DNA from 2 places in the Aminobacter sp. SR38 genome. Region 2 is predicted to be linked to the other one. Evidence: riboswitches for the same ligand, from Rfam matches in the RefSeq annotation. Region 2 holds a riboswitch; the other holds the start of a gene.
The links. Region 2 has a riboswitch for glycine ahead of IG197_RS28660 (D-amino acid dehydrogenase). Riboswitches for the same ligand answer to the same signal wherever they lie in the genome.
Positions count from the first base shown of each region.

Region 1: linked by a shared signal. The riboswitch ahead of gcvT (glycine cleavage system aminomethyltransferase GcvT) and the one ahead of IG197_RS28660 (D-amino acid dehydrogenase) in region 2 are both predicted to bind glycine.

Region 1 is NZ_CP062112.1:67,342-71,396, reverse strand. It holds gene IG197_RS00355 (molybdopterin-binding protein) at 1-566, shown strand, start outside; gene IG197_RS00350 (helix-turn-helix domain-containing protein) at 726-1,106, shown strand; glycine riboswitch at 1,226-1,312, shown strand; gene gcvT (glycine cleavage system aminomethyltransferase GcvT) at 1,462-2,562, shown strand; gene gcvH (glycine cleavage system protein GcvH) at 2,568-2,936, shown strand; gene gcvP (aminomethyl-transferring glycine dehydrogenase) at 2,951-4,055, shown strand, end outside.
Region 2 is NZ_CP062113.1:155,984-160,038, forward strand. It holds gene IG197_RS28655 (malate synthase G) at 1-373, opposite strand, end outside; gene IG197_RS28660 (D-amino acid dehydrogenase) at 384-1,637, opposite strand; glycine riboswitch at 1,783-1,885, opposite strand; gene IG197_RS28665 (amidohydrolase family protein) at 1,952-3,391, opposite strand; gene IG197_RS28670 (Xaa-Pro peptidase family protein) at 3,545-4,055, opposite strand, start outside.

The DNA of each region.
Region 1 (4,055 bases), on a different replicon from region 2:
CGCAACGCCCCAACGGCATCACTGCACCCGACGACAGTGTCTACAAATCCCTTCAGTCGGGCGACTTCGCCGACTGGCGGCTGGAGGTGACGGGCCTGGTCGAAAAGCCGCTATCGCTTACGCGCCAGCAACTGATGAACATGCCCTCGCGTACCCAGATCACCAGGCATGACTGCGTCGAGGGATGGAGCTGTATTGCCAAATGGACAGGCGTGCCGATGGCGCTCGTACTCGATGCCGCCGCGGTCAAGCCCAATGCCCGCTACGTCGTCTTCCACTGCCTCGACACCATCGAACGAAGCCTCTCGGGCGAAGTCAAATATTACGGCTCGATCGATCTGGTCGACGCGCGGCACCCGCAGACAATCCTCGCCTATGGCATGAACGGCATGCCGCTGCCGGTCGAAAACGGCGCACCGCTTAGGGTGCGTGTCGAACGACAGCTCGGCTACAAGATGCCGAAATACATCCACAAGATCGAGCTGGTCGACGGCTTCGGCGCCATGGGCCTTGGTAAGGGCGGCTATTGGGAAGACCGTGGCTACGACTGGTACGGCGGCATCTGACGGACGATCGCAAGCGCCATTGATAGTCACGCTTATTCAATAGCTTGACCGATTTTTCGTATCTTGCGGTTGCGCATCCGGGCTCGCTGGCCGATGCTCGCGGCATGCCGCCCAGACATTAGGCGGTCCAAATCCAACATACGACAGGAGGCCCTTCTGGTGTCCGACACCACGAACATCTATGAGCAGACACCCGATCTCGACACCATTGGCGGACGCCTGTCGCGTGCGCGCGAAGCAAGCGGCCTGAGTGCTTCGGAACTTGCCTGGCGCCTCGGGGTCAAGACCGCCACCATCAATGCCTGGGAGCGCGACCGCTCGCAGCCCGGGGCCCATCGCATCGCCAAGCTGGCCGGCCTGCTCGGCTCCAGCATTTCCTGGATCCTGCACGGCATCGGTCCTGCGCCGCGCGAAGACGACCTGTCCGCCGCCTCGGTTTCGTTGCAGATGGAACGGCTGCTACGACTGCACCGCCAGACCGGCAACCTGATTGGCCAGCTCGAGCGCGACCTGCGCAAGCTGGAAAGTGCCGGGACCTGACCCGGACCACCCGGAAGTATTGGTTGGGACTATCCATCCGGTGAATAAGCACTGCGCGGACAGGTGACAAAGTGTCGTCGGTGGGATATTGACGACTCGTCTGGAGCCTTTGCGGGCTCCACCTGTTTGCGGGAGAGAGCAGCGAAAGCTGACGCCGAAGGGGAAATCGCCCGAAATCTCTCAGGCAAAAGAACCGTAAACAGGAAGGACACTCTGGAAAGTCGGGACCTTGGTCCCGCGCCGAAGGTGTAAGCGCTGCCGACAGAGTTCCGGAGCGCGAGTCTCTCAGGCTTCAGACAGAGGGGCACGGAATGGCTGCCACAAGCGGCTGGACACGTGCGACTCTGGAGAAGACATGACAGGCGAAGCCACCAACCAACTCCCACTTGCAGATCTGCATGCAGCCGCTGGTGCGCGCTTTGGCGCCTTTGCCGGATGGAACATGCCGCTGACCTATCCTGCCGGCGTGATGAAGGAACACCTTCACACCCGGGAGCATGTCGGCCTGTTCGACATCTCCCACATGAAGCTGTTCCTGGTCACCGGCCCGGGGGCCGCCGACCTCATCAACCGCGCCTGCCCGCTCGATGCGCGCGCGCTTGAGACCAGGCAGTCGAAATACACCTTCTTCCTGACCGAGACCGCCGGCATCATCGACGACCTGATCATTACCCGTCTCGGCGACGAGCGTTTCATGGTGGTGGCCAATGCCGGCAACGCAGCGACCGACGAAGCGCATCTGCGTGCGCTGGCCAAGGACTTCGACGCCACGATCGAGCCGCTCGACCGCGTCTTCATCGCGATCCAGGGCCCCGAGGCGGCCACAGTGCTCGGCAAGGCCGGCATTGCCACCGACGCGCTGTTCTTCATGCAGGGCTTCGAGCCGCGCGCCAACTGGTTCATGAGCCGCTCCGGCTATACCGGCGAGGATGGTTTCGAGATCGGCCTGCCGGAGGCAGACGCGCGCGAATTGCTTGCCAAGCTTCTGGCCGACGAGCGCGCCATGTGGATCGGCCTTGCCGCACGCGACAGCCTGCGCCTCGAAGCCGGGCTCTGCCTGCATGGCAACGACATCACCCCCGACAACGACCCTGCAAGTGCCGGCCTGATGTGGGCGATCCCCAAGGACCTGCGTGCAGACGGCGGCTTTATCGGCCGCGCGGCACTTGCTGCGATCCTCGCCGACGGCGCCAAGGAAAAGCGCGTCGGCCTGAAGCCTGAAGGCCGCCAGCCGGTGCGCTCCGGCGCCGAGCTGTTCGATGCCGACGGCAAGCTGATCGGCCGCGTCACCTCGGGCGGCTTTGGCCCGTCGGCCGGATTCCCGGTCGCCATGGGCTATGTCTCCGCGTCGCTGGCCAAGGCCGGCACCCGTGTCTTCGCTGACGTCCGCGGCACCAAGGTGCCCGTCGACGTTCATTCTCTTCCCTTCACGCAGCATCGCTACCGCAAAGGATAATTTCCATGACCAAGACCTATTTCACCGAAGACCACGAGTGGATCCGCGTTGAAGGCGACATCGCTACCGTCGGCATTACCGACTACGCCCAGGAACAGCTTGGCGACCTGGTCTTCGTCGACCTGCCGGAAGCCGGCCGCAAGCTCGCCAAGGGCGACGTCGCCGTGGTCGTCGAGTCGGTCAAGGCCGCATCGGACGTCTATGCACCGATCGACGGCGACATCACCGAAGCCAATGCAACGCTCTCGTCCGACCCGGCGCTCGTCAATTCGGCTGCATCAGGCGACGGTTGGCTGTGGAAGATGAAGATCGCCAATGCGGGCCAGCTCGACGGCCTGATGGATGAAGCGGGCTACAAAGCCCATATCGGTTGACAGGATCGCCTGAGATGACCACCGCACCCTATCCCTTTTCGGCCCGCCACATCGGGCCCGGCCCAAAACAAACCCGCGCCATGCTCACCGCCATCGGCGTACCCTCCGTGGAAACCCTGATTTCGCAGGCCGTGCCGAAGTCGATCCGGCTCGACCGCGCGCTCAACCTGCCGGCCCCGGCGAGCGAACATGAAGCGCTTGCCGAGCTTGGCGAGAAGATGGGCCGCAACAAGGTGCTGAAGAGCTTCATTGGTGCCGGCTATCACGGCGTCAACGTGCCTCCGGTCATCCAGCGCAACCTGTTCGAGAACCCGGCCTGGTACACCGCCTACACGCCTTACCAGGCCGAAATCAGCCAGGGCCGCCTGGAGCTCCTGTTCCACTTCCAGACGCTGGTCGCCGAACTGACCGGCCTGCCGGTCGCCTCCGCCTCGCTGCTCGACGAAGCAACCGCCGTTGCCGAAGCGGTCGGCATCGCGCTGCGCCATCACCGCGACAAGCGCAGCCGCGTCGCCATTGCCGGTGCAGCGCACCCGCAGGTCCTCGACGTCGTTCGTACCCGCGCCGAGCCGCTGGGCACCGAGATCGACGGCGAGACCATCGACGACAACACGGCAGCGCTGATCGTTTCCTGGCCCGACACCAACGGCGTCTATGGCGACCACAAGGCGGCGATCGAGAAGGCCAAGGCCGTCGGCGCCATCGTCATCTTCGTCTCGGATCCGCTCAGCCTGACCGTAACCGATACGCCTGCCAGCCTTGGCGCCGACATCGCCGCAGGGTCGATGCAGCGCTTTGGCGTGCCGATGGGCTTTGGCGGTCCGCACGCAGCATACTGCGCCGTCTCCGACAAGCTGACCCGCCTGATGCCTGGCCGCCTCGTTGGCCAGTCGGTCGACAGCAAGGGCCGCCCCGGTTACCGCCTCGCACTGCAGACCCGCGAACAGCACATCCGCCGCGACAAGGCGACGTCGAACATCTGCACCGCACAGGCCTTGCTCGCCAACATGGCGGCATCTTATGCCATCTGGCACGGCTCGGTCGGCCTGCAGGCGATCGCCGAGCGGGTCCACGCGCTGGCCAGCCGTCTTGCCGAGAGCCTGAAAGCTGCCGGCCTGC
Region 2 (4,055 bases):
CAAGCTGCGGCCCGGCGACGGTGGCGATCTCGGGATCGACATTCTCGGTGGTGACAGCAAAGGCTGGACCCTCGGGGACCAAGTAGCCGATCTCGCTCAGGAACGCCTTGTAGGCCGCCATGTCGTGAGGGGCGCCATGCTTGCGGTACCAGGCGTCGAGCTTGAGCTGGAAGTCGTCGCGCTTTTCCAAAAGCGCCCGGTTCTTCGGCGCCAGATCATGCACGATCGACGCAAAGCCCTCCCAGAACGCCTCCGCATCGACACCCGTCCCAGGCAGAGCCTCCGAGACCACGAACTCGTGGAGCGCGCGCGCAACAGAAAGGCCATGAAGGGAGACGCTGTCGTTTATCCGGTTCATCATGTTCATCGTCATAACTCCCGGGTCAGGCTGCAAGTGCAGCGTCGGGGCGGAACTCGCCCGAAATGGTCTCTGCGACCATCTGGGCTGTGGCGGCCGACAGCGTCCAGCCGAGATGACCATGGCCGGTGTTATAAAACACGCCCAGCTGGCGGCCCTTGCCGACCCTCGGCATCATGTTGGGCATCATCGGCCTGAGACCTGCCCAGGGCACGACCCTGTTGGTGTCGACATCGGGGAACAGCATGCGAGTCCAGTCGACCAGCGGCCTGACGCGGTCATCGCGGATGTCGCGGTTCATGCCGTTGAACTCGGCAGTACCGGCAACCCGGAAGCGTCCGGCGCCAAGGCGGCTGGTGACGATCTTGGCGCGGTCGTCGAGCAGGCTGACCCAAGGCGCGGCAGCCTGGCTGCGCTCGTCGTCGAGATGCACGGTTATGGAATAGCCCTTGACCGGGTAGACATTGACCCGGTCGCCGAGCATCGCTGCGAAATGGCGACTGGCGGAACCGGCACAGATGACGATCCCGTCGGCCTCGACGACCCTGTAGTCGGGCTGGCCGTCGGCACCTGACGTCGTATAGCCGATACAGAACACGCCATCCCGGGCGATACGGTCGACATTGGCGTCGAAGACGAAGCGCGCACCGCGCCGTTCGCAGGCCTTGGCGAGGCCGAAGGTGAACTTGTGGATGTCGCCGGTCGAGTCCGACGGCGTGTAGAAGCCGCCATGAAAATCGCCATTTAACGTCGGCTCGATCGACTTCACCTCCTCCGCCGTCACCGGCCGGCGGTCGAGACCGCCCTCGACCAGCATCGCATTGACCTTCAGCGCGTGCTGGAAGCTCGGTCTGTCCCAGTAGAAATGCAGGATGCCGCGACGGACATGGTCGAAGTCGATGTTCTCGCGCTCGGCAATCGCAAACAGGTGCTTGCGCGCGGCAATCGCCAGCCGCGTCGTCTCCACCGTATTGTCGCGGTAATTTGCGATATTTGAGACGAACTCAGCCAGCCAGGCATATTTGTGCCAGGTAGGCCGGGGATTCATCAGCAGCGGCGCATCACTGCGCAGCATCCATTTGATGCCCTTGAGCAAGGTCGACCAGTGGTTCCAGACCTCGGCGTTGCTGGCCGACAGCTGGCCGCCATTGGCGAACGACGTCTCCATCGCGGCATAACGCTGGCGGTCGACGACAGTGACGGTGTAGCCGCGCTCCAGAAGGGCATAGGCAGTGGTGACGCCGGTGATACCGGCGCCGATAACGGCAATATGGGGCATTTCACTCTCCGCGAACAAAGTTGGGTGCGGGCCGAAGCGCGCTGTTTTCCCCAATCTGTCGCTGTACCTGAGAGCTTAACCGCGTCAGCCTTGCCGGTGCGGCTTTCCCCTTCGGTGGACGCTCGAGGCGCCTCTCTCCAGATCGTTCAACTGCATGGTCACTTTTGCCTGAGAGTTTCCTGGGGGGTTGCTCCGTCGGCGTCGGCCGGTGTCATCTCGCAGCGGCCGATCTCTCCCATGCAGCCTCTTGAACGTATGTCTTCATAGCTGGTGCCGCACCCTTCCGCAACGCGAGACGCGGCAAGCTCCAGCCCTCAGTTGCCTTCGTCGTACAGTGTCGTGGTCGTCTCGACGTCTTCCTCGTGCAGGCCAGCGCGCACCACGGCGGCAGCCGCCAGCTCGCGCGCCTTGCGGCGGATGCCCGCTTCGTCGACACCCTGCACCTTGCCGTCGACATAGACCGCCTTGCCGTCGACCCAGGTCTGAGTGATCGAGGCCGTCGAGGCCGAGAACACCAGCGCCTGCAGCGGATCGTAGAACGGCGTCCACTCGACATGGTCGAGATCGAACAGAATGAAATCGGCCTTCTTGCCGATCTCCAGCGAGCCGATCTCGTCGTCCCACATCAGGGCGCGCGCGCCCTCGATGGTGGCGGCGCGCAGCGCATCGCGGGCAGTGAAGATGTCGGGCTTCAGCCGCGCATCCTTGAACATGCCGGCAACGACGAGCATCTGCCGCATCAGGTTCATGTTACCGGCGGCCGAGACACCGTCGGTGCCGAGGCCGACCTTGACGCCGGCCCTGACCATCTCGGGGTACTTGCCGATCGACGTGGCGCCCTTGCCGAGCTTGAACGACGAGCACGGGCAGAAGGCAACGCTGGCGCCGCGCTCGGCCAGAAGCTTGACCTCCTCATCCGACACGGCTGCGCCGTGAGCGATGACCAGGTTCTTGCGGATGCCGCCGGCATTGTCGACGCGGGTGATCGGCCAGCAGCCATACTTGCTCTCGCAGACCTTGGCCTCCTCGATCGAAGTCGCCAGGTGGTAGGTGGTGCCGACGCCCAGCTTCTCGGCCAGCGCCACGGCACCGACATGCAGTTCGAGGCTGCAGGGCTCCTTGCCCTCGATGTTGACCCAGCAGCGGGCACGACCGTCGAGCGTGTTGTTGTAGCGCAGCACGTTTTCCTCGAGCACCTTCAGCGCCGTCTGCGCGTCGGGGAAGAAGTGATGCTCGGCCATTTCCTCGGTCCAGCCGCGCGGCAGCTCCGACGGGCGATTATCGGCGGCGTGGCGGCCGGTGATGCCGCGGATGCCGGTCTTGTCCATGGCGCGGATGACGATGCCGGGATCGTATTGCGAGCCCATGTCGAGGAAGCAGGTGGTGCCGCAGCGCAGCATCTCGGTGATGCCGAGCAGCGCGCCCCAATATTCGTCTTCCTCCGTTATGTGAGCGTAGAACGGCTTGGCCCAGTGGAACACCCAGGCGCGGGTGTTGAGATTATCGGGGAAGACCGCGCGGGAAAGGGTCTCGGACAGATGCACGTGGCTGTCGACGAAGCCCGGGCAGATCCCCAGCATGGTGCCGTCGATGACCTTGTCGAAGCTCTTGCCCTTGTGGCGCGATGCCACATCGTCGGCCGCTCCGATGTCGGCGATGCGGTCGTTCTCGACCACCACGCTCGCATTGCGCAGCACCGTGTCGTTCTTGTCGACGGTGAAAGCGAAGTTCAGATTTTCGATCAGCGTACGCATGCGGCTCCACCCAATGCTTTACCCACGGACCCTCCAGATCGCGTCGCCGGTCCGTGACGGCGGGCGATATCCGAGCATTCACACACTCTTCCGAGCGGAACGCGACGACCGGGCCAACAACCACCCCGGCCGCCATTTCGCAAGCGGTAGCCCTTAGGCCACCGCCTTGACCTTGCCGCCCTGCTTGGCGGTGCCGCAAAGGATTAGCTTGTCGGTGTCGGCGTAATCGGACAACAGCTCCGATCCCTTCGACGTCACCAGAAGCATGTCCTTGTTCTGCATGCCGTAGCCATAGCCGGTGTCGTAGCAGAGCGGCTCGAAACCAAGCACCATGTTCTCTTCCAGCGGCGCATCGCTGCCCGGCTTGCCGAGCACCGGCGTCAGGCCGAGATAGGGGTCTTCGTGCAGGTGCAGGCCAATGCCGTGGCCAACGAACGAGATCGGCGGCAGGTTGAGCTTGGCGAGCTTGGCGATGAAGGCGTCGTAGATCTCGCGACAGCTCGCACCGGGCTTCACCTTCTCCATGATCTCATACTTGCACTCGACCAGGTGAGCCCAGATCTTGTCGGCCATGGGCGGCGCCTCGCCGACGATGGCCGTGCGGCAGACGCCGGCCTGGTAGCCGTTGATGACCGAGAAGATCTCGACGCGGCAGACATCGCCA